3 regions of the Pseudomonas sp. LR2-20 genome follow, and region 1 is predicted to be linked to each of the others. Evidence: predicted binding sites of a transcription regulator. Region 1 holds the regulator's gene; each other region holds the start of a gene.

Region 1 (8,091 bases):
CCCTCACGCTGCTCCTCGTGCACCTGGCCCTGAACCAGCCAGCGCTTGAGGTAGAACAGCGGCAGCGCCTTGTCGCGCACGATCACCACTTCCTGGCCGTCGACCACGTTGGTACGCGACAGGTCGAGGTGGAAGATCTCGTTGACGTTGACCAGCGGGAAGGCGAACGCCTGGTTGCCCAGCATCACCATCAGGGTCGGCATGATCGCCAGGGTCAGCGGCACCTTGATGACGATCTTCGAACCCTGGCCCTTGGCCGAGAAGATGTTGATCGAGCCGTTGAGCTGGGAAATCTTGGTCTTAACCACATCCATGCCGACGCCGCGGCCGGACACGTCGGAAATCTCGGTCTTGGTCGAGAAGCCCGGGGCGAAGATCAGGTTGTAGCAGTCCGATTCGCTCAAACGGTCGGCGGCGTCCTTGTCCATCAGGCCCTTTTCCACGGCCTTGGCGCGCAGGATGCTCGGGTCCATGCCCTTGCCGTCGTCAGAGATCGACAGCAGGATGTGGTCACCTTCCTGCTCGGCCGACAGCACCACGCGCCCGGTGCGCGCCTTGCCCGCAGCTTCGCGCTCGTCGGGCATCTCGACACCGTGGTCGACGGCGTTGCGCACCAGGTGCACCAGCGGGTCGGCCAGGGCCTCGACAAGGTTCTTGTCGAGGTCGGTCTCTTCACCGACCAGTTCCAGGTTGATCTCTTTCTTCAGCTGCCGCGCCAGGTCGCGAACCAGGCGTGGGAAGCGCCCGAAGACCTTCTTGATCGGCTGCATACGGGTCTTCATCACCGCCGTCTGCAGGTCGGCGGTGACCACGTCGAGGTTGGACACGGCCTTGGACATGGCCTCGTCGCCGCTGTTAAGGCCCAGGCGCACCAGGCGGTTACGCACCAGCACCAGTTCGCCGACCATATTCATGATCTCGTCCAGGCGCGCGGTGTCGACGCGTACGGTGGTCTCCGCTTCGCTGGCAGGCTTTTCCGCGGCCGCGGCCGGGGTGCGCGCTGGCGCGGCAGGCTTGGCTGCGGTGACGTTGCCAGGTGCAGCAGCGGCCGGGGCAGCAGCAGGCCTGGCGACCGGCTTGCTTTCAGCCTTTTCTGCAACCGGCGCGGCCACGGCGGCAGGCGCCTGGGCAACGGCAGCCTCACCGGTGAACTTGCCCTTGCCGTGCAGCTGGTCGAGCAGCGCTTCGAACTCGTGCTCGGTGATCTCGTCACCACTGGCTGGCGCGGCAGCGCTTTCCACTGCAACTGCGGCAGCTGGCAAGGCATCGGCCTGGAAGGTGCCCTTGCCGTGCAACTGGTCCAGCAACGACTCGAATTCTTCGTCGGTGATCTCGTCGCTCACAGGCGCACTGGCGTCGACCACCGCTTCGGCGGCGGCCACTTCAGGCGAGAACTGGCCCTTGCCATGCAACTGGTCGAGCAGCGATTCGAACTCGGCGTCGGTGATCTCGTCACCCGAGCCGCTCAGGGTCTCGCCCTGCAGCTGCGCGTCGAAGGCGGCCGCTTCGGCCTTGACCGCGTCGAGCGAGTCGAGCAGTTGTTCGAACTCGGTGTCGGTGATGTCCGCCTCTGCCGCCACAGGCTCCGGCGCAGCTTCGACCACCGCGGCCGGGGCGTCGGCGCTGGCAGGCTCCGCCAGGCGCGACAAGGCCGCCAGCAGCTCCGGAGTGGCCGGGGTCACTTCACTGCGCTCACGCACCTGGCCGAACATGCTGTTGACCGTATCCAGCGCCTCGAGCACCACATCCATCAGTTCCGCGTCGACCCGGCGCTCACCTTTGCGCAGGATGTCGAACACGTTCTCAGCGATGTGGCAGCACTCCACCAGCTCGTTCAGCTGAAGGAAGCCGGCGCCCCCTTTTACAGTGTGGAAACCGCGAAAGATCGCATTGAGCAGGTCGGCATCGTCGGGCCGGCTTTCCAGCTCGACCAGTTGCTCGGACAGTTGCTCAAGAATTTCGCCGGCTTCTACCAGGAAATCCTGAAGGATTTCTTCATCGGCGCCGAAGCTCATTAAACGTGCTCCTTAAAAACCCAGGCTGGACAGCAGATCGTCGACGTCGTCCTGACCGGACACAACGTCTTCACGCTTATCGGCATGAATCTGCGGACCTTCACCCCGAGTCGGATGTTTTTCTTGATCTTTTTCAGCGCGCAGCTGCTGGTGGTCATGTTCGATACCGGCAAAGCGGTCGACCTGACTGGCCATCAGCACGAGCTTGAGCAGATTGCTTTCCACTTCGGTCACCAGCGCGGTCACGCGCTTGATCACCTGGCCAGTCAGGTCCTGATAGTCCTGGGCCAGCAGAATGTCGTTGAGATGGCCGGCAACCTTGCGGTTCCCCTCGGCGCTGTGCGTCAGGAAACTGTCGACGCGCTTGACCAGCTCACGAAACTCCGGCGCTGCGACTTCGCGGCGCATGAAGCGCTGCCAGTCGACGCTCAAGCTTTGTGCCTCGGCCGACAGGTCGTTGAGCACCGGGGTGCTCTCCTCCACCAGGTCCATGGTGCGGTTGGCAGCGCCCTCGGTGAGCTTGACCACGTAGGACAGGCGCTCGGTGGCGTCGGTGATCTGCGAAACTTCCTCGGCCTGCGGCATGCGCGGGTCGATCTGGAAGCTGACGATCGCGCTGTGCAGCTCACGGGTGAGCTTGCCGACTTCCTGATACAGGCCGCGATCGCGGGTCTGGTTGAGCTGATGGATCAGCTGCACCGCCTCGCCGAAGCGCCCCCGCTCCAGGCTCTCGACCAGCTCCTGAGCATGTTTCTTCAGGGTCGTCTCGAACTCCCCCAAAGACGTCTGTGTTGATTCCATGGCGCCCCCCCTGACGTGACTCAGCCGTTGACGCGTTCGAAGATCTTCTCGATCTTTTCTTTGAGCACCTGGGCGGTGAACGGTTTGACCACGTAACCATTGACCCCGGCCTGGGCCGCTTCGATGATCTGGTCGCGCTTGGCTTCGGCGGTCACCATCAGCACCGGCATGCTTTTCAGGCGATCGTGGGCACGCACCTTGCGCAACAAGTCGATACCGGACATGCCGGGCATGTTCCAGTCGGTCACCAGGAAGTCGTAATGGCCGCTTTCGAGCATCGGCAGCGCGGTAGTGCCGTCATCGGCTTCATCGGTGTTGGTGAAGCCCAGGTCACGCAACAGGTTCTTGATGATCCGCCGCATCGTCGAAAAGTCGTCAACGATGAGGATTTTCATGTCTTTGTTCAAGTAGACCTCCAAGCAGTCTCAAACGCGCTCGGCTGCGAGCACGCGTATTCATTCAATTCGGTGCAACATGGAAAACACGTGGAAAACGACTGCAACGACCCCCGGGCTCAACGCGCCCGCCATTCCCCCAGGCGGCTGCGCAGGCGCGCGGCACACTGGCTGTGCAACTGGCTGACACGCGACTCGCTGACCCCCAGTACCTCACCGATTTCCTTGAGGTTCAGCTCTTCGTCGTAGTACAGCGCCAACACCAGCCGCTCACGCTCCGGCAAGTTGGCGATCGCATCGGTCAGGGCAGCCTGGAAGCGCTCGTCCTCCAGATCGCGCGACGGCTCGATCTGGCCACTGACGCCGTCCTCGTGCAGCCCTTCGTGCTCGCCGTCCTGCAACAGGTCGTCGAAACTGAACAGGCGGCTCCCCAAGGTATCGTTCAAGATCCCGTAGTAATCATCGAGACTCAACTGGAGTTCGGCAGCAACTTCATGATCTTTAGCGTCGCGACCGGTTCTTGCTTCCACGGCGCGCATCGCGTCACTGACCATGCGCGTATTGCGGTGCACCGAACGCGGTGCCCAATCGCCCTTGCGGACCTCATCGAGCATCGCCCCGCGGATGCGGATGCCGGCGTAGGTTTCAAAGCTGGCACCCTTGCTGGCGTCATACTTGTTGGCCACTTCCAGCAGGCCGATCATGCCGGCCTGGATCAGGTCCTCGACCTGAACATTGGCGGGCAGGCGTGCCAGCAGGTGGTAGGCAATGCGCTTGACCAGCGGCGCGTAGCGTTCCACCAGCTCGAACTGGGCGTCTTTCGACGCCTTGCTGTACATCTTGAAGCCGCTCGCGTTCATAGCACGGGCCCTGCGCTGGTGGGTTGCACCAGGCGTTCGACGAAGAACTCAAGATGCCCGCGCGGGTTGGCGGGCAGCGGCCAGCTGTCGACTTTCTGCGCGATGGCCTTGAAGGCCAGGGCGCACTTGGAGCGCGGGAACGCCTCATACACCGCGCGCTGCTTCTGCACGGCCTTGCGCACGCTCTCGTCGTACGGCACGGCGCCGACGTATTGCAGGGCGACGTCGAGGAAGCGGTCGGTGACCTTGGTCAACTTGGCGAACAGGTTGCGCCCTTCCTGCGGGCTCTGGGCCATGTTGGCCAGCACGCGGAAACGGTTCATGCCGTAGTCGCGGTTGAGCAGCTTGATCAGCGCGTAGGCGTCGGTGATCGAGGTAGGCTCGTCGCACACCACCAGCAGCACTTCCTGGGCTGCGCGAACAAAGCTGACTACCGAGTCACCAATACCCGCAGCGGTGTCGATCACCAGCACGTCGAGGTTGTCGCCGATCTCGCTGAACGCCTGGATCAGCCCGGCATGCTGGGCCGGTGCCAGGTGCACCATGCTCTGGGTACCCGAGGCAGCCGGCACGATGCGCACACCGCCCGGCCCCTGCAACAGCACATCACGCAGCTCGCAGCGCCCTTCGATGACATCAGCCAGGGTGCGTTTCGGGGTAAGGCCCAGCAACACGTCGACATTGGCCAGGCCAAGGTCGGCGTCCAGCAACATCACCCGACGGCCGAGCTCGGCCAGCGCCAGGGACAAGTTCACTGAAACGTTAGTCTTGCCGACGCCACCTTTGCCACCAGTGACGGCGATCACCTGTACGGGATGCATGCTACCCATGTTCGTTGTTTACCTTGTCTCGCTTGGACCCAAGCCACACGCGGGGCGACACTGCCAGCCCCGGAATGTAGGTACTTTGCATACGCTTCATCCTCAACCCGCGCGCCGCGGGTTGTGGTAGAGATCAGCGAACATGTCGGCCATCGCCTCTTCGCTGGGCTCGTCCTGCAACTGCACGTTCACCGCGCGGGTCACCAACTGGTGCGGGCGCGGCAGGTGCAGGTCGTCAGGAATGCGCGGACCATCGGTGAGGTAGGCCACGGGCAGTTCATGACTGATGGCCAGGCTCAGCACGTCGCCGAGGCTCGCCGTTTCATCGAGTTTGGTCAGGATGCAGCCGGCCAGGCCGCAGCGCTTGTAGCTGTGGTAGGCGGCGGTCAGCACCTGCTTCTGGCTGGTGGTGGCCAGCACCAGGTAGTTCTTCGCGGCAATGCCCCGTCCGGCCAGGGTTTCCAGTTGCATGCGCAGGGCCGGGTCGCTGGCCTGCAGGCCGGCGGTATCGATCAGCACCACGCGCTTGCGCAGCAGCGGCTCCAGCGCCGCTGCCAGCGACTGGCCCGGATCGACGTAGGTCACGGGCACGTTAAGGATGCGCCCCAGGGTCTTGAGCTGCTCCTGGGCACCGATGCGGAAGCTGTCCATGCTCACCAGGGCCAAGTTCTGCGGGCCGTACTTGAGCACATAACGCGCCGCCAGCTTGGCCAGGGTGGTGGTCTTGCCCATGCCGGCCGGGCCGACCATGGCGATCACGCCCCCCTCTTCGATCGGTTCGACCTGAGGCACTTCGATCATCCGTGCCAGGTGCGCCAGCAGCATCCGCCAAGCCTGGCGCGGTTCTTCGATCTCGTTGGTGAGGTCGAGCAGCTCGCGGGCGATCGGGCCGGACAGGCCGATGCGTTGCAGGCGACGCCAAAGGTTGGCCTGGGCCGGCTTGCTGCCCTGCAGCTGGTTCCAGGCCAGCGAGCCGAGCTGCACTTCGAGCAGTTCGCGCAGGCCCGACAGCTCCGAACGCATGGCATCGAACAGGCGCGGATCGACGGCTGGCTGCGCCGGCGCAGGCGCCGGGGCCGGCACATCGACGTGCGGTTCGATCAGCGGCTCGGCCGCCGTCAGCGACTGGCCGGCGAACAATTGGCGGTTGCCTTCGCTGGCCTCGGCACGGTTGTCCAGCTCGGCCTGGGCAGTGGCAATGCGCGACTGGGTCTTGCGCAGCTCTTCTTCCAGCTCGGCATTGGGCACGCGTGGGGCCAGCGCGGACAGCTTGTAGTCCAGCGCGGCGGTCAGCTCGACACCACCGGCGATGCGGCGGTTGCCGATGATGGCGGCATCGGAGCCCAGCTCATCACGGACCAGCTTCATGGCCTGACGCATATCGGCGGCGAAAAAACGCTTGACTTGCATAACCCACTACCTCAGCCGTTGGGGCCCACTGTGGCAACGATGGTGACTTGCTTGTTATCCGGTATTTCCTGATACGCCAGAACATGCAAATTCGGTACAGCCAGGCGGCCGAAGCGCGACAGCATGGCACGGATCGGGCCAGCTACCAGGAGAATGGCCGGCTGGCCTTGCATTTCCTGGCGCTGGCAGGCGTCGATCAACGAACGCTGCAGCTTTTCGGCCATGCTCGGCTCAAGAAGAACACCGTCTTCCTGACCTTGCCCGGCCCTTTGCAAACTATTGAGCAAGATCTGTTCCAACCTTGGCTCCAGGGTGATCACAGGCAGCTCGGGCTCAACGCCGACAATGCTTTGGACAATGGCACGACACAATCCGACGCGCACCGCCGCCACCAGCGCGGCGGTATCTTGACTCTTGCCGGCATTGTTGGCGATGGCCTCGGCAATACTGCGAATGTCACGCACCGGCACTTGCTCGGACAGCAATGCTTGCAGGACCTTGAGCAGCCCCGACAAGGAAATGACACCGGGCACCAGCTCTTCTGCAAGTTTAGGCGAAGCCTTGGACAATACCTGCAACAGCTGCTGAACCTCTTCGTGGCCGATCAGCTCATGGCAGTGCTTCTGCAGGATCTGGTTGAGGTGGGTGGCTACCACGGTACTGGCATCGACCACGGTGTACCCCAGCGACTGCGCCTGGGCACGCTGGCCGACGTCGATCCACACCGCCTCCAGGCCGAATGCCGGGTCGCGCGCGGCGATGCCGTTGAGCACACCAAACACCTGCCCCGGGTTGATCGCCAGCTCGCGGTCAGGGTAGATATCGGCCTCGGCGAGGATCACCCCCATCAGCGTCAGGCGATAGGCGCTCGGCTGCAGGTCGAGGTTGTCGCGGATATGCACGGTCGGCATGAGGAAGCCCAGGTCCTGGGACAGCTTCTTGCGCACCCCCTTGATTCGCGCCAGCAGCTGGCCACCCTGGTTGCGGTCGACCAGTGGAATCAGCCGGTAGCCGACTTCCAGACCGATCATGTCGATCGGCGTCACGTCGTCCCAGCCCAGCTCCTTGGTTTCCATTGCGCGCTGCGGCGACGGCAACAGGTCCTGCTGGCGCTGCGCCTCCTTCTGCGCGTCGAGCTTGGCCTTCTGCTGCTTCTTCCACACCAGGTAGGCACCGCCCCCGGCCAGCAGGCCGAGGCTGAGGAAGGCGATGTGCGGCATGCCCGGCACCAGGCCCATGATGATCATCAGCGCCGCAGACACACCCAGCGCCTTGGGCGAGTCGAACATCTGGCGATTGATCAGTTTGCCCATGTCCTCGGATCCCGAGGCTCGGGTGACCATGATCGCCGCAGCGGTGGACAGCAGCAGTGATGGCAATTGCGCCACCAAACCGTCACCAATGGTCAGCAAGGCGTAAACTTTGCCCGCATCGCTGAACGACATGTTGTGTTGCAGCATACCGATCAGCATGCCACCGATCAGGTTGATGAACAGGATCAGCAGGCCGGCGATGGCGTCACCGCGGACGAACTTGCTGGCACCGTCCATCGAACCGTAGAACTCGGCCTCCTGGGCCACCTCGGCGCGGCGCGCCTTGGCCTGGGCCTGGTCGATCAGGCCAGCGTTGAGGTCAGCGTCGATGGCCATCTGCTTGCCAGGCATGGCGTCGAGGGTGAAGCGTGCGCTCACCTCGGAAATACGCCCGGCACCTTTGGTGACCACCACGAAGTTGATGATCATGAGGATGGCGAACACCACCGCACCGACCACGTAGTTGCCGCCGATCA
Region 2 (8,091 bases), 2.5 Mb from region 1:
GCTGTCGTCGATGAGCCCGAGCCTGATGACCCGCGACGGCAAGGTCGAGCTGGTGATCGGTACCCCGGGTGGTTCGCGAATCTTTACCTCGATCTTCCAGGTGATGAACAACCTGTATGACTACGGCATGCCGCTGGAGAAGGCTGTGGCGGCGCAACGTGTGCACCATCAGTTGCTGCCCAAGGACACCATCTACTTCGACAGCTACGCGCCGCTGACCGGTCCGGTGGCTGATGAACTGAAGAAGATGGGCTATGTGCTGGAGGATCAGGGCTGGGAGATGGGCGATATCCAGGCGATCCGGGTCAACGGGGCGCAGCTTGAGACCGCTTCGGATCCGCGTGGGCGTGGGGTGGGGATGATCGTTAAATAGTTCTGCATTGGCGGAGCTGACGTATTCGCGGGGCAAGCCCGCTCCCACAGGTTCACCGCTCTTCGGAAGGCAGCGGTAATCCTGTGGGAGCGGGCTTGCCCCGCGAATGCTATCTAAAGGTCAGACGCGGAACTGGCTGACCAGCATCTGCAGGTGACCACCCAGGCGCGCCAGCTCGACGCTGGACGCGGCTGTTTCATCACTGGCCGCAGCGGTCTGCTCCGACACATCTCGCACGTTCAGGATACTGCGGCTGATCTCTTCAGCCACCGCACTCTGCTGCTCGGCCGCCGCAGCGATCTGCTGGTTCATCGACTGGATGCTCGACACCGTGCCGGTGATGTTCTCCAGCGAAGCACCTGCCTTGCGCGCCAGCTCGACACTGCTGTCGGTCAGCGTGCGGCTGCCCTGCATGGCGTTGGCCACCTGCTGGGTACCGTGCTGCAGGCTGGCCACCAGCTCTTCGATCTCTTCGGTTGACTTCTGCGTGCGCTGGGCCAGGCCACGCACTTCGTCGGCAACCACGGCGAAGCCACGGCCGGCTTCACCGGCACGGGCCGCCTCGATCGCGGCGTTGAGCGCCAGCAGGTTGGTCTGCTCGGCCACCGACTTGATCACGTCCATCACGCTGCCGATCTTCTGGCTTTCCTGCTGCAGCAGGTTCATGGCCTCGGTGGAACGGTGCACTTCCGCGGCCAGGCGCTCGATCTGGCTGATTGCCTCGCCTACCACACGGTCACCGGCACGGGCCTCGTCGTCGGCACCGGTGGCCGCGTGCGAAGCCTGCTCGGCGTTGCGCGCCACTTCCTGAACGGTGGCTGCCATTTCGTGCATCGCGGTAGCCACCTGGTCGGTCTCGATCTTCTGGCTGTTGGCGCCGGCACTGGTCTGCTCGGTCACTGCCGACAGCTCTTCGGCGGCGCTGGCGATCTGGGTGACGCCGTCACGGATGCCGCTGATCAGCTCGCGCAGGGTGGTGCCCATGCGCGCGATGCCTTGTTGCAGCACGCCGATTTCGTCGCGGCGAGTGACGCGCAGCTCATGGGTCAGGTCGCCAGCGGCAATGCGTTCCACGGCTTGTAGGGTGTCGCGCAGCGGGCGGGTGATCTGCCGGGTGATGATCACGGCGGCAATCACGCCCGCCAGCAGCGCCAGCAGCGTGGCGATGGTCTGCAGGCTACGTGCCTGGGTGCTCTCGGCGTCGCGGCGTTCGAGCTGGATCTTGTACAGCGCGTCGCTGCGCTTGACGATGTCGGCACCCTGCACGGTCATTTCCGCACGGGCAACGGTGATCGCGGCGACCGCATCGCGGAATTGGCGCACGGCATCGCGGTAGGCCAGCACCGACTGCTCGAATTGCTGTACGCGGGTGGCTTCAGCGGGCAGCTGGCGCTTGAGGTTGTCGATGTCGGCCAGCGCACTGTCCAGCTGACGCAGGGCGGCCTGCTCGTTGGCGGCGGTGTTGTCGGCGATGTAGCCGCGCACATCGATGCGCACTTGCAGCAGTTGCTGGCGCGCCTTGCTGATCAGCTGGTACTGGGCCAGGCGCACGCTGTCAGCCTCGGGGCGGGACATGACGTCCTGGCTGAGGGTTTCCATGGCGTCATCGGCCTTGGCCGCCGACACGTTCATGGCGTCACGGGCGGCCAGCGAGCTCTTGTAGCCGGCACGCATCTTGTTCAGCGACACCTTGTACTCGCTGATGGTCTGCCCCAGCTCCTTGAGCAGCACGACGTTGGCCGGGCTGGTGAAGGTGGTGACCAGGTATTCCTGCTGCTTGCTGAAGGCGTCGAGCTTGGCCTGGGTGTTGGCCGCAGCGGCGTCATCGCCATTGGCGATCATGTACTGCAGGCGCGCCACGCGCAGGTCGGTCAGGTCCTTGTTGAGCTGGCCGATGTCGCCCATCCAGTTGCTGCGGTCGATCAGGCTGCCCAGGCTGGTCCAGCCAGTCAGGGCCAGCAGGCCAGTTAGAAACAGCACCAGGCCGAAGCCCAGGCCGAGTTTGAGGTTGACGCTGATGTTGGCGAACCAGCTGTTCATGCACGCTCTCCAGAAAATTCATTCGCTCACTTGATCATCGATCGCAGGGCGTTGTTGTTCTGGGAGCCCGCTGATTCGTGCTGCTGTTATCGGCACGACGAACGGAAAGCTGAATCGCTTTTTCAGCTGATTTGTAACTTAGCGAAAACGTTTGCTTTTTGCAGATCGCGGAGGCTGTTTGGCAGCCCATCGCCGGCAAGCACGGCTGCCACAGATGCTGCGCCAGTTTGTGGAAGCCGCAAAGCGGCCCAGGATCTCAAAGGCTACGTGCGCTGAAGGTATCGCAGCTGTTCACATTACCCTGGGCAAAGCCGGCCTTGAACCAGCGCACCCGCTGCGCCGAGGTGCCATGGGTGAAGGAGTCGGGCACCACGCGCCCCTGGCCCTGCTGCTGCAGCCGGTCATCACCAATGGCATTGGCCGCGTTCAGTGCCTCCTCGACATCGCCAGGCTCCAGCCAGTTCAGCCGCTTCTGCGCCTGATACGCCCACACCCCGGCCAGGCAGTCAGCTTGCAACTCCTGGCGCACCAGCAGGCCGTTGTCGCCTTCCATGCGCTGGCCGCCACGCCGCGCAGCATCGACCTTGGCCGACACACCCAGCAAGGTCTGCACGTGGTGGCCGATCTCGTGGGCGATCACGTAGGCCTGGGCGAAGTCGCCGGCCGCAGCGAAGCGGGTTTCCATCTCGCGGAAGAACGACATGTCCAGGTAGACCCGTTGGTCCGCCGGGCAGTAGAACGGCCCGACCGCCGCAGAAGCAAAGCCGCAGGCGGAGTTCACCTGGCCGCTGAACAGCACCAGTTTGGGATCGCGGTATTGCTTGCCAGCCTGAGCGAACAGGGCCTTCCAGGTATCCTCGGTGTCACCCAGGATCGAGGCAACGAACTGAGCCTGTTCGTCATTGGCCGGTGGCGCCTTGCCGCCGGCGCCATTCGGCGCAGCCTGCTGTTGCTGCTGGTCCATCTGCCCGGCGAGCTGGCCAAGGATCTGCAGCGGGTCCTGGCCGGTGAGCCAGCCGATGCCGACGATCAGCAGCACTGCGCCAAGCCCCAGGCCCTTGCCGCCGCCAAAGCGCATACCGCCGCCGCCGCCTTCGCCACGGGCATCGACCACGTTGTCGCTGCGTCGGCCTTTTCGCCATTCCATGAGGTGCTCTCCAGAGCGTGAAACATGGGGATAAATACTAGATCACCCCAGCCAAAGGCACTAATACATAACCATTAGGTTATGTATTGGGTGGCTGATTTCAATATTCATCACGCGCGACCTATCTGAAACTGCAAGTCCGCCTGCCGTGTACAGGCGTTCTCATAATTCCAAGAGAGGAATCCGGCATGCCCGCCCAGGACAACAGCCGCTTTGTGATCCGTGATCGCAACTGGCACCCGAAGGCCCTGACGCCCGACTACAAGACTTCCATTGCCCGCTCACCGCGCCAGGCACTGGTCAGCATCCCGCAGTCGATCAGCGAAACCACCGGCCCGGACTTTTCCCACCTGGGCTTCGGTGCCCATGACCATGACCTGCTGCTGAACTTCAACAACGGTGGCCTGCCGATCGGCGAGCGCATCATCGTTGCCGGCCGCGTCGTCGACCAGTACGGCAAGCCTGTGCCGAACACCCTGGTGGAGATGTGGCAAGCCAACGCCGGCGGCCGTTACCGCCACAAGAACGACCGTTACCTGGCGCCGCTTGATCCGAACTTCGGTGGTGTCGGCCGCTGCCTGACCGACCGCGACGGCTACTACAGCTTCCGCACCATCAAACCGGGCCCGTACCCATGGCGCAACGGGCCGAACGACTGGCGCCCGGCGCACATCCATTTCGCCATCAGCGGCCCTGCGATCGCCACCAAGCTGATCACCCAGCTGTACTTCGAGGGTGACCCGCTGATCCCGATGTGCCCGATCGTCAAGTCGATCGCCAATCCGCAAGCCGTGCAGCAGTTGATCGCCAAGCTCGACATGAGCAATGCCAACCCGATGGACTGCCTGGCGTATCGCTTCGACATCGTGCTGCGCGGCCAGCGCAAGACCCACTTCGAAAACTGCTGAGGACCCCGCCATGCCAATCGAACTGCTGCCGGAAACCCCCTCGCAGACCGCCGGCCCCTACGTGCACATCGGCCTGGCCCTGGAAGCGGCCGGCAACCCGACCCGCGACCAGGAAATCTGGAACCGCCTGGCCAAGCCGGACGCTGCCGGCGAGCACATCCTGCTGATCGGTCACGTGTATGACGGCAACGGGCATCTGGTGCGTGACTCGTTCCTGGAGCTGTGGCAGGCCGATGCCAACGGCCAGTATCAGGATGCCTACAACCTGGAAAACGCCTTCAACAGCTTCGGCCGCACCGCCACCACCTTCGATGCCGGCGAGTGGACCGCGCACACGGTCAAGCCAGGGGTAGTGAACAACGCTGCAGGCGTGCCGATGGCGCCGCACATCAACATCAGCCTGTTTGCCCGGGGGATCAACATCCACCTGCACACGCGTCTGTACTTCGATGACGAGGCCGAGGCCAATGCCAAGTGCCCGGTGCTCAACCTGATCGAGCAGCCGCAGCGCCGCGAGACCTTGATTGCCAAGCGTTGCGAAGTAGATGGGAAAACGGCCTATCGCTTCGATATCCGTATTCAGGGGGAAGGGGAGACGGTCTTCTTCGACTTCTGAGTGAAGCCTGGGGCTGCTTTGCAGCCCATCGCCGGCAAGCGCGGCTCCCACAGGTAGAGTGCAAACCTCGAGGTTGGCGCTGTACCTGTGGGAGCCGCGCTTGCCGGCGATGGGCCGCAAAGCGGCCCCCGCAATCTATCGGTCAACGCCGAACCAGCAGGACGCCACTTTCCATGTGGTGGGTATAGGGGAACTGGTCGAACAACGCACAACGCTCGATGCGGTGCGTGTCCTGCAACTGGGCAATGTTCGCCGCCAGTGTCTCCGGGTTGCACGAGATGTACAGGATCCGCTCGAATCGCCGGGTCAGCTCGCAGGTATCCGGGTCCATCCCCGCACGCGGTGGATCGACGAACACCGTGCCGAACTCATAGCTTTTCAGGTCGATCCCTTCCAGCCGCCGGAACGGGCGCACTTCATTCAGCGCCTGGGTCAGTTCTTCCGCCGACAGGCGCACCAGCCGCACGTTATCCACAGCGTTTTCGTCGAGGTTGCTCAGCGCGGCATTGACCGAGGTCTTGCTGATCTCGGTGGCCAGCACCTGGCGCACGCGGGTGGCCAGTGGCAGGGTGAAGTTGCCGTTGCCGCAATACAGCTCCAGCAAGTCGTCCTCACGCTCGCCGATGGCCTCGAAGGCCCAGCTCAGCATCTTCTGGTTCACCGCGCCGTTGGGCTGGGTGAACGCGCCTTCCGGTTGCCGGTAGCTGAACACGCGACCGGCGACTTCGAGCTTTTCCACCGCGTAGTCGCGGCCGATCACCAGGCGCTTGCCCTTCGAGCGGCCGACCAGGCTCACGCCCAGGTCTTCGGCCAGCTGCCGGGCCGCCACTTCCCAGGCTTCGTCCAGTGGGCGGTGATAGCACAGGGTGACCATGGCATCGCCGGCCAGGGTGGTGAGGAACTCCACCTGGAACAGGCGGTTGCTCAGCGCCTCACTGGCCTGCCAGGCGGCTTTCAGGCGCGGCATCAACTCGTTGATGCGCTGGCTGGCGATAGGGAAATCGTCGATCAGGATCGCCTTGTGCTTCTCGCCCGGGGCGAACATCGCATAGTGGCGCTGGCCGTCCTCGCGCCACAGGCGGAACTCGGCGCGTAGCCGGTAATGCTCGCGCGGCGAGTCGAAAACGGCCGGTTCCGGCGCGCCAAAGGGCGCCAGCAGCTCGCGCAGGCGAGCGACTTTGCCCTCGAGCTGGGTGTCGTAGGCGGTGGGGTCGAAGACAGCACTCATGCGTTGAACCAGCCCAGCTTGATGACGAACAGGATGGAGAGGATCACCAGGGCCGGGTTCAGGTCGCGGTGGCGGCCAGAAATCAGCTTGACGGCGGTCCAGGAGATGAAACCGAAGGCGATGCCGTTGGCGATCGAGTAGGTCAGCGGCATCGCCAGGGCGGTCACCACCACCGGGGCGGCTTCGGTGACATCGTCCCAGTTGATTTCCGCCAGGCCCGAGGCCATCAGCACGGCGACGAACAGCAGCGCCGGGGCGGTGGCGAAGGCTGGCACGCTACCGGCCAGCGGGGCGAAGAACAGGGCCAGCAGGAACAGGATGGCGACCACGATGGCGGTCAGGCCGGTGCGGCCCCCGGCGCTCACGCCAGCTGCGGATTCAATGTAGCTGGTGGTGGTCGAGGTGCCCAGCAAGGAACCGGCCATGGCCGCGGTGCTGTCGGCGATCAGGGCACGGCCCATCTTCGGCATGTGGCCGTCCTTACCCATCAGGCCGGCGCGCTTGGCGACGCCAATCAGGGTGCCGGAGTTGTCGAACAGGTCGACGAACAGGAAGGCGAAGATCACGCTGACCAGGCCCACGTCGAGGGCGCCCTTGATGTCCAGCTGGAGGAAGGTCGGCGCCAGCGACGGCGGCATCGACACTACGCCGCCGAACGGCGTCACGCCCATCAGGATCGAGGCGATGGTCACGGCCAGGATGCCGATCAGCACCGCGCCACGGACCTTCAGCGACTCGAGGCCGACGATCAGGAAGAAGCCCAGGGTGGCGAGAATTGGCGCCGGCTGCTTGAGGTCGCCCAGGCCCACCAGGGTCGCCGGGTTATCGACGACGATACCGGCGTTATGCAGGGCGATGAACGCCAGGAACAGGCCGATACCCGCGGCAATCGCCGAACGCAGCGGCAGCGGGATGCTGTTCACGATCCATTCGCGGATGCGGAAGATCGACAGCAGGAAGAACATCACCGCCGAGAGAAACACCGCGCCCAGTGCCACCTGCCAGGTGTGGCCCATGTGCAGGACCACGGTGTAGGTGAAGAACGCGTTCAGGCCCATGCCCGGCGCCAGGGCGATCGGGTAGTTGGCGATCAGGCCCATGGTGGTCGAGCCGATGGCGGCGGCCAGGCAGGTGGCGACGAAGATCGCGCCTTTGTCCATGCCGGTCTCGCCGAGGATGCTCGGGTTGACGAACAGGATGTAGGCCATGGCCAGGAAGGTGGTGACGCCCGCAAGAATCTCGGTGCGCACGTTGGTGTTGTGTGCTCTTAGTTGAAACAGCCTTTCCAGCATGCCCGCTCCCCAGGGCGCCCTCGCGCCGTGAATGTATCGACCCCATCAGCAAAGCACAGACCGTAGCGGATGCCGTGGTTTTGTGTGGGGCGGAAAAAAGCCGCGCATCATACCAGCATGCTCGGCGGGGGCCTATCGCCGTTGGGGAATGGCTTATCTTTAGCCTGTACCGGCCTCTTAGCGGGCAAGCCCGTTCCCACAGGGATTGCAGGTTTCGAGAGCTGCACCGTACCTGTGGGAGCGGGCTTGCCCGCGAAGAGGCCGGCACCGGTAAACGCATCATTCGTTGTGCAACCGGTCGCGCTTGGCCAGTGTGGGGAACAACTTTATCCACACCCCGGTCACCACCAGCGTACCGACGCCTCCCAGCACCACCGCCGGCACCGTGCCGAACCAGTGCGCCGTCACCCCGGACTCGAACTCACCCAGCTGGTTCGACGCGCCGATGAACAACCCGTTCACCGCGCTCACCCGTCCGCGCATTTCG
Region 3 (8,091 bases), 2.9 Mb from region 1:
CTCCACCAAGCCTTGCTATGGCCACTGCGGGCAACGCTCAGTGGCGCAAGATACTGGCTGGCAAGCCTGCTGCTACTTGCTGCGCTTGCCAGTTGCCTGCAACTGGCGCTGCGGGCCTGGGCATTGCCATTGGCACTGATGCTTGGTTACTTTCCGGCGCTGATCTGCCTGCAATGCCTTGCCATCGATACATTGCTGCCCAGCACAGGGCGCTGGCGCCCACTGTTGCTTCATTTGACCGGCCTGCTGCTGGCCTGCCTGCTGCTGGGTGCCGGTCGCCAATGGCTGGATCAGGTCGCTGGCATGCACCTGGCCAACCTGCCATCAGGTGCGCTGCTGCTGCTCGGCGCGCTGCTGGCCTTGTACAATTGGCTACGCCCCACCCTCACACGTCGTCAAGGAAAGCGTTGACCCCATGAATGCCGCCAAACGCCTGGAGATTTTTCGCAGGCTGCACGAAGACAATCCCGATCCGAAAACGGAATTGGCTTACACCACCCCTTTCGAGTTGCTGGTTGCCGTGACGCTTTCCGCTCAGTCCACCGATGTTGGCGTCAACAAGGCCACCGCGCGCCTGTTCCCGGTCGCCAATACGCCGCAAGCCATCTATGCACTTGGTGTCGCGGGGCTGAGTGAATACATCAAGACCATCGGTCTCTACAACAGCAAGGCCAAGAATGTCATCGAGGCCTGCCGCCTGTTGATCGAGCGCCATGGCGGCGAGGTCCCACAGACCCGCGAAGCACTGGAGGCGTTACCGGGCGTTGGCCGCAAGACCGCCAACGTGGTGCTCAACACTGCCTTCCGCCAGCCCGCCATGGCTGTGGACACGCACATCTTCCGGGTCAGCAATCGCACTGGCATCGCACCTGGCAAGACCGTGCTCGAAGTCGAGAAGAAACTGCTCAAGTTCGTCCCCAAGGATTACCTGCTCGACGCCCACCACTGGCTCATCCTGCATGGCCGCTACGTTTGCCAGGCACGCAAGCCGCGCTGCGGCAGCTGCCGCATCGAAGACCTTTGCGAATACAAGCACAAGACCTCCGACGATTGAGCCAATAGTAAAAACAGCTGCATTGCGATTGAAAAAATCTTTTTTACCAGACTTCGCTTTCTCGCTATAAGGACGGCCAATGGCCCTTTGGCTTGGAGCGACTCATGAGTACCGATAAAGACGACCTGTCGATCGAAGATGACTTTGCCACCGCTGACGACGAAGCGGAGCCCCAGGTGGAAACCGCTAAGACCAACCTGAGCAAGCGTCGCACCATAGACAACCTCCTCGAAGAGCGGCGCCTGCAACGGCAACTCGCCGATTTCGACTACGACCTGTAACCTCGCAGCAAGCCTCCTAACGGAGGCTTGGTGCATTGCAGGTTCAGTTCAGGCCATGCCGCCGGGCCAGTTCGATCAGGTCCACCAGGGAGTGGGCATTCAGTTTCAGTAGCAGGCGGGTCTTGTAGGTGCTGACCGTCTTGTTGCTGAGGAACATGCTATCGGCAATCTCCTTGTTGGACCGCCCCCGTGCAAGCTGCTGCAGCACCATCATCTCCCTTGTCGACAGACGATCAACCATTTCCGCCTCGCTAGTGCCCCCCACCCGGCCACGCGACTTGTGCAATGCCTGGTTCGGGAAATAACTGTAACCAGAGAGCACAGCCTTGATGGCACTGAGCAGTTCGGTGAGTTCCTGCTGCTTGCACACGTAGCCTGAAGCTCCCGCCTGCATGCAGCGCATGGAGAAATGCCCAGGGGCCTGGGAAGTCAGCACCAGGACACGGCTGCCAGGGCTGGCCGCTGCCATGCGGGCAATGACCTCCAAGCCGTCGAGTTTGGGGATGCCGATATCGAGTACGACAACATCGGGAAGGTGTTCGCGAGTGAGCTGCAAGGCCGCTATGCCGTTGTCGGTTTCCGCGACAACATCGTACCCATGCCGCTCCATCAGCATGCGCACTGCCAAGCGTATGACCGGATGATCATCCACGATAAGGACTTTATTCATGCGATATCCATCATTCGTTATTTTGCTTTGACGACTGACTCACCTTAACCGAGCAGAACGCTCAATGGCGCACTCATTCCCCGCACAAATAGCCGAATAGATGAACCCTACGTCGGTTTGGGAATTTTCCTACAAGAAAAAATTTACAGAATCCTCGCGAAAGTGCTTGTGAGCACGCGAATGAAAAATGATTGAATCGCGCGCTTCATCAACCCCGTTGAAAAATTCCCTCCCCCGGAAAAATTCCACAATTTAGTTGAGGCAGCCAGTGGGTTATTGATAAGCAGAATATGCAGGAGGCAATAACATGACCGACAATCAACCTGTTGCTCCGTTGACAATAATCGCCATCTTCGCAGGCATCATCGAAGCTTCTGCTTTAGCAACCTTGCCTTTTCTCAGCGAGAAGAGTCAGACGTACTACACATGGTTCCTCGTAGGGTTTCCATTCTTCCTCACTGCCCTGTTCTTTCTCACCCTGAACTTCAACTACAAATCTTTTTACAAGCCCCCCCCGGACGAGCAGAAGAGCTCCACCGAACAAGCGGAGCGTCCCGACACGCAAGAAACGGTAACCATGATGTTTTCCGGGCCTGACGCGCAGAAACTGATTCAACAACACCTCATGCAAGCCATTGCCCAGCCGCATACCGAGAACAGGCAGTGGCGCTTGTGCAATATGGATCTACATCAATGCGTCGTGCTGTCGACCACCCGCTTGCCTGAGGACTTATCCCAAGGGCATTGATCAGATGCACGCCCCTGAAGGCAAAAAAAAACCCCGACCTGAGCCGGGGTTCATTTGCCAATTCAGCCTGATGCTCAGAGCATCCCGCGGCCCTTGTTGGCAGCGATGCGCATGCGCAGCGCATTGAGCTTGATGAAGCCAGCAGCATCGGCCTGGTTGTAGGCGCCGCCGTCTTCTTCGAAGGTCGCGATGTTGGCATCGAACAGCGAGTCGTCCGACTTGCGGCCAACCACGATGACGTTGCCCTTGTACAGTTTCAGGCGCACAACGCCGTTAACGTTGACCTGCGAAGCGTCGATCATCTTCTGCAGCATCAGACGCTCCGGGCTCCACCAGTAGCCGGTGTAGATCAGGCTGGCGTACTTCGGCATCAGCTCGTCTTTCAGGTGAGCGACTTCGCGGTCCAGGGTGATCGACTCGATGGCACGGTGGGCCTTGAGCATGATGGTGCCGCCAGGGGTTTCGTAGCAGCCGCGGGACTTCATGCCCACATAACGGTTCTCGACGATATCCAGACGGCCGATACCGTTGGCGCCGCCAATGCGGTTCAGTTCGGCAAGCACGGTGGCCGGAGTCATGTCGACGCCGTCGATGGCGACGATGTCACCATTGCGGTAGGTCAGTTCGATGTAGGTAGCCTGGTCCGGGGCGTTCTCTGGCGAGACGCTCCAGCGCCACATGTCTTCTTCGTGCTCGGTCCAGGTATCTTCCAGGACACCGCCCTCGTAGGAGATGTGCAGCAGGTTGGCGTCCATCGAGTACGGCGACTTCTTCTTGCCGTGGCGCTCGATCGGGATACCGTGCTTCTCGGCATAGTCCATCAGTTTCTCGCGGGACAGCAGGTCCCACTCGCGCCATGGGGCGATGACCTTGACGCCTGGCTTGAGGGCGTAGGCACCCAGCTCGAAGCGAACCTGGTCGTTACCCTTGCCGGTAGCACCGTGGGAAATGGCATCGGCGCCGGTTTCGTTGGCGATTTCGATCAGGCGCTTGGCGATCAGCGGGCGGGCGATGGAGGTACCCAGCAGGTACTCGCCTTCGTAGACGGTGTTGGCGCGGAACATCGGGAAGACGAAATCACGCACGAACTCTTCGCGCAGGTCGTCGATGTAGATCTCTTTTACGCCCATCGCCTGGGCTTTGGCGCGAGCCGGCTCGACTTCTTCGCCCTGACCCAGGTCAGCGGTGAAGGTCACCACTTCGCAGTTGTAGGTATCCTGCAGCCACTTGAGAATCACCGAAGTATCAAGGCCGCCGGAATACGCCAGTACGACCTTTTTTACGTCCGCCATGCCATCACTCCACGGGGTTGTACGGAAAGGGATCGATTCTACCGGCGTTGCGGATAAATTTACAGTGGGGCGACAGCTTCTGACGACAAAGCGACAGGAACTGTCGATGGGGCGACGTGCTTGCCACAACATCTCCAGCGCCTGTCAGATCGAGCGCCGCCCGCGCGGCGCATCGCGAGCTGCGCTCGCTCCTACGCTTGTTTCTGGCCAGTTATTCCTGGGGAATTTGCGCGCGAACGCCTTGGCGCCTGACTCGATATCAAGTCTTACAAACCAGGCGGTCGCGCGCGCCTGTCACTGGCATTACTGGCCCGAAACAAACGTAGGAGCGAGCGCAGCTCGCGATGCGCCGCACGGGCGGCGCTCGATCTGACAGGCGCTGAAAATGTCGCGGCAAGCACTTGGTGGCCCTGATGCCCCCCCAAGCCCCACAACAGGCGGCCACCTCAAAAAGCTGCCTTAAAATCAGAGCGCCTTCGCCCCCGGCGCGGACGCACCCGCACCCGGAGCCGGCACTCCAGCTGCAGGCGGTGTCACAGGCGCAGCTTGCTGCACCGCCTGAGCAGCCGGCTTCTCCACCTGCGCCACCCTGTCCAGTTCGATATTCACCCGCCGGTTACGCGCACGATTGGCCGGGCTGTTGTTCTTCACCAGCGGATAGCGCTCGCCATGGAAGCGCACGACAATCTGTTCTTCCGGCACACCATGGGCCTTGAAGTAATCGGCAACGGCCAACGCTCGACGCCGCGACGTGTCACGATTGGTCAGGCGATTGCCACTGTTGTCGGAATGGCCGTTGAGTTCGATGTGGTTCACCGAAGGGTCGGCCTTGAGGTAATCAAGGATCACATCCAGCCGTGCACGGGCATCGGCATCAAGATCGTAGCCTCCGCCCGGGAAGCCAACCTGGGTCTGGCGCACCTGGTCATAGTTCATCGGCAGCATCTTGCTGGCACAGGCCTGATAGTCGCTATACGCCTTGGCGAAGCTGACCGGCAACACCCGAACCTCCATCACCCGCCCGCCTTCGCCGGTGTAGTTGCGCACGACCGTGCTGCGGCCATCGAGCAAGCCATTGATCAGGCGGCTGGCCTGGCTCTGCGACGAGCTGAACAGCACCCCGCTGCGCGCCATGCGTACGGCACCGAGGTTCACATCACCGCGGCCCGGCTGCCAAGGGGCAGCGGCCGCCAGCAAGGTGGCCGAACCTGCACCCAGCACATTGCTGTGCGAGCGCAACTGGAACACCGGCTGCTCACCCGCCTTGCGCACGAACTCGCCGCTGCCGAAACCGTCGATCGGCTGGATCAGGCGGCATTCGAACTGGTCACCCTCGACTTTCCAGGCGACATTTTCCATGCGGGTCTGGAAGGTCAGTGCACCGGCCGGCAGGCTGGCGACAAGGGTCAACAGGGCTAGGTAACGCTGGCGCACGGGCGGCTCCACAAATTCTGACGGCTTACAGGCAGGCTATCGGGCGCTTGCCGGAAAACTTGATAGCCGTGCTCGGACCGGGGTTTTCCGGTAGCATTGGGGCCTGAGTTCGACCCGCCTGGAATTCCCAATGTCCGATCGCCTGACCCTCCTGCGTCCCGACGACTGGCACATCCATCTGCGCGATGGTGCCGTCCTGCCCCATACCGTTGGCGATGTGGCGCGTACTTTCGCCCGTGCCATCATCATGCCCAACCTGGTTCCGCCGGTACGCAATGCCGTCGAAGCCGGTGCCTACCGCGAGCGCATCCTTGCGGCCCGCCCGGCTGGCAGCCGTTTTGAACCGCTGATGGTGCTGTACCTCACCGACCGCACCAGCCCCGAGGACATCCGCGCGGCCAAGGCCAGCGGGATCGTGTACGCCGCCAAGCTGTACCCGGCCGGTGCCACCACCAACTCCGATTCGGGCGTCACCAGCATCGACAACATCTTCCCGGCCATCGAGGCGCTGGCAGAAGTCGGCATGCCGCTGCTGGTGCACGGTGAAGTGACCCGCAGCGAGATCGACGTGTTCGATCGCGAAAAGCGCTTCATCGACGAGCACATGCGCCGCCTGGTCGAGCGCTTCCCGACCCTGAAAGTGGTGTTCGAACACATCACCACCGGTGACGCCGCGCAGTTCGTCACCGAGGCTCCGGCCAACGTCGGCGCCACCATCACTGCCCAGCACCTGCTGTACAACCGCAACCACATGCTGGTCGGTGGTATCCGCCCGCACTTCTATTGCCTGCCGATCCTCAAGCGCAACACCCACCAGGTGGCGCTGCTGGATGCGGCCACCAGCGGCAACCCGAAGTTCTTCCTCGGCACCGATTCGGCACCCCACGCCCGTCACGCCAAGGAAGCCGCCTGCGGTTGCGCCGGCTGCTACACCGCCTACGCCGCCATCGAGATGTACGCCGAGGCGTTCGAGCAGCGCAATGCGCTGGACAAGCTGGAAGGCTTCGCCAGCCTGCACGGCCCGGCTTTCTATGGCCTGCCGGCGAACACCGACAGCATCACCCTGGTCCGTGAAGAATGGACCGCCCCGGACAGCCTGCCGTTTGGCGAGCAGACCGTGATCCCGCTGCGCGCCGGTGAGAAACTGCGCTGGCGCCTGCTGGAGGACAACGCGTGAGCGAAGACCTCTACGAAGACGACCAGGACGGTCAGGTCGGCAGCGGTTCGCGCCACCCCATGGCCGAACGCTTCCGTGGCTATCTGCCGGTAGTGGTGGATGTCGAGACCGGCGGCTTCAACAGCGCCACTGACGCCCTGCTGGAAATTGCCGCAGTGACCATCGGCATGGACGAGAAGGGCTTCCTGTTCCCCGAGCACACCTACTTCTACCGGGTCGAGCCGTTCGAAGGAGCCAATATCGAGGCGGCCGCACTGGAGTTCACCGGCATCAAGCTGGACCACCCGCTGCGCATGGCGGTGAGCGAGGAGAGCGCGCTCACCGACATTTTCCGCGGTGTGCGCAAGGCGCTGAAGGCCAACGGCTGCAAACGGGCGATCCTGGTCGGCCACAACAGCAGCTTCGACCTTGGCTTCCTCAATGCAGCGGTAACGCGTAACGATATCAAGCGTAACCCGTTCCACCCGTTCTCCAGCTTCGACACCGCGACCCTGGCTGGTCTTGCCTATGGCCAGACCGTGCTGGCGCGGGCCTGCCAGAGCGCCGACATCGACTTCGACGGCCGTGAGGCGCACTCGGCGCGTTACGACACCGAGAAGACTGCCGAGCTGTTCTGCGGCATCGTCAACCGCTGGAAGGAAATGGGCGGCTGGCGCGACTTCAACGACTGACCTGAAAAGCTTCGCGGGCAAGTCGGAGCGGCGGTTCGGCGCCCCAATTGCCCGCGAAGAGGCCGGCCCAGGACGGCACAAAAAAACCGGCCACATGGGCCGGTTTTTTCATGCGCGTGGCGATTACAGCTTGCCAGCGTTCTCGCTCAGGTAAGCAGCAACGCCTTCTGGCGAAGCGGTCATGCCCTGGTCGCCTTTCTTCCAGTTGGCTGGGCAGACTTCGCCGTGCTCTTCGTGGAATTGCAGGGCGTCGACCAGACGCAGCAGCTCGTCCATGTTGCGGCCCAGTGGCAGGTCGTTGACGATCTGCGAACGGACAACGCCGTTGGTGTCGATCAGGAAGGCGCCACGGAAGGCTACGCCGCCTTCGGACTCGACGTCGTAGGCCTTGCAGATTTCGTGGGTCATGTCGGCTGCCAGGGTGTACTTGACCTGGCCGATACCACCGGCGTTGACCGGGGTGTTACGCCAGGCGTTGTGGGTGAAGTGCGAGTCGATCGAAACGCCGATCACTTCAACGTTGCGCGCCTGGAAATCAGGAATGCGGTTGTCCAGGGCGATCAGCTCGGACGGGCAGACGAAGGTGAAGTCCAGTGGGTAGAAGAACACCAGGCCGTACTTGCCCTTGATGGCCGAAGCCAGGTTGAAGCTGTCGACGATCTCGCCGTTGCCCAGAACGGCTGGGACGGTGAAGTCGGGGGCTTGTTTGCCAACGAGTACGCTCATTGCAATCTCCTAGTGAGAGTGGAAAACCGTTTGCCGGG

Evidence for each region. Region 1 encodes FliA, which starts transcription of late flagellar genes. Its sites were predicted from a motif close to CTAAAGTTTNNNNNNNNNNNGCCGNTAA; they were not measured.
Region 2: a site for FliA is predicted at 2,500-2,527, ahead of OCX61_RS23325 (methyl-accepting chemotaxis protein). Genes of this name have one in related genera too.
Region 3: a site for FliA is predicted at 5,516-5,543, ahead of OCX61_RS21705 (flagellar protein MotY). Genes of this name have one in related genera too.

Annotation. Positions count from the first base shown of each region.
Region 1 covers NZ_AP025944.1:1,691,459-1,699,549, reverse strand. The annotation lists gene OCX61_RS07425 (chemotaxis protein CheA) at 1-2,015, opposite strand, end outside; gene OCX61_RS07420 (protein phosphatase CheZ) at 2,028-2,816, opposite strand; gene OCX61_RS07415 (chemotaxis response regulator CheY) at 2,837-3,211, opposite strand; gene fliA (RNA polymerase sigma factor FliA) at 3,331-4,071, opposite strand; gene fleN (flagellar synthesis regulator FleN) at 4,068-4,901, opposite strand; gene flhF (flagellar biosynthesis GTPase FlhF) at 4,995-6,302, opposite strand; gene flhA (flagellar biosynthesis protein FlhA) at 6,314-8,091, opposite strand, start outside.
Region 2 covers NZ_AP025944.1:5,185,836-5,193,926, reverse strand. The annotation lists gene ggt (gamma-glutamyltransferase) at 1-373, shown strand, start outside; gene OCX61_RS23325 (methyl-accepting chemotaxis protein) at 494-2,413, opposite strand; gene ypfJ (KPN_02809 family neutral zinc metallopeptidase) at 2,670-3,560, opposite strand; gene pcaH (protocatechuate 3,4-dioxygenase subunit beta) at 3,749-4,468, shown strand; gene pcaG (protocatechuate 3,4-dioxygenase subunit alpha) at 4,479-5,084, shown strand; gene trmA (tRNA (uridine(54)-C5)-methyltransferase TrmA) at 5,227-6,312, opposite strand; gene OCX61_RS23300 (NCS2 family permease) at 6,309-7,604, opposite strand; gene OCX61_RS23295 (MFS transporter) at 7,884-8,091, opposite strand, start outside.
Region 3 covers NZ_AP025944.1:4,837,234-4,845,324, forward strand. The annotation lists gene OCX61_RS21675 (Rnf-Nqr domain containing protein) at 1-411, shown strand, start outside; gene nth (endonuclease III) at 416-1,054, shown strand; gene OCX61_RS21685 (PA3496 family putative envelope integrity protein) at 1,159-1,335, shown strand; gene OCX61_RS21690 (response regulator transcription factor) at 1,379-2,005, opposite strand; gene OCX61_RS21695 (hypothetical protein) at 2,313-2,753, shown strand; gene OCX61_RS21700 (argininosuccinate synthase) at 2,828-4,045, opposite strand; gene OCX61_RS21705 (flagellar protein MotY) at 4,511-5,479, opposite strand; gene pyrC (dihydroorotase) at 5,610-6,656, shown strand; gene rnt (ribonuclease T) at 6,716-7,327, shown strand; gene OCX61_RS21720 (peroxiredoxin) at 7,451-8,053, opposite strand.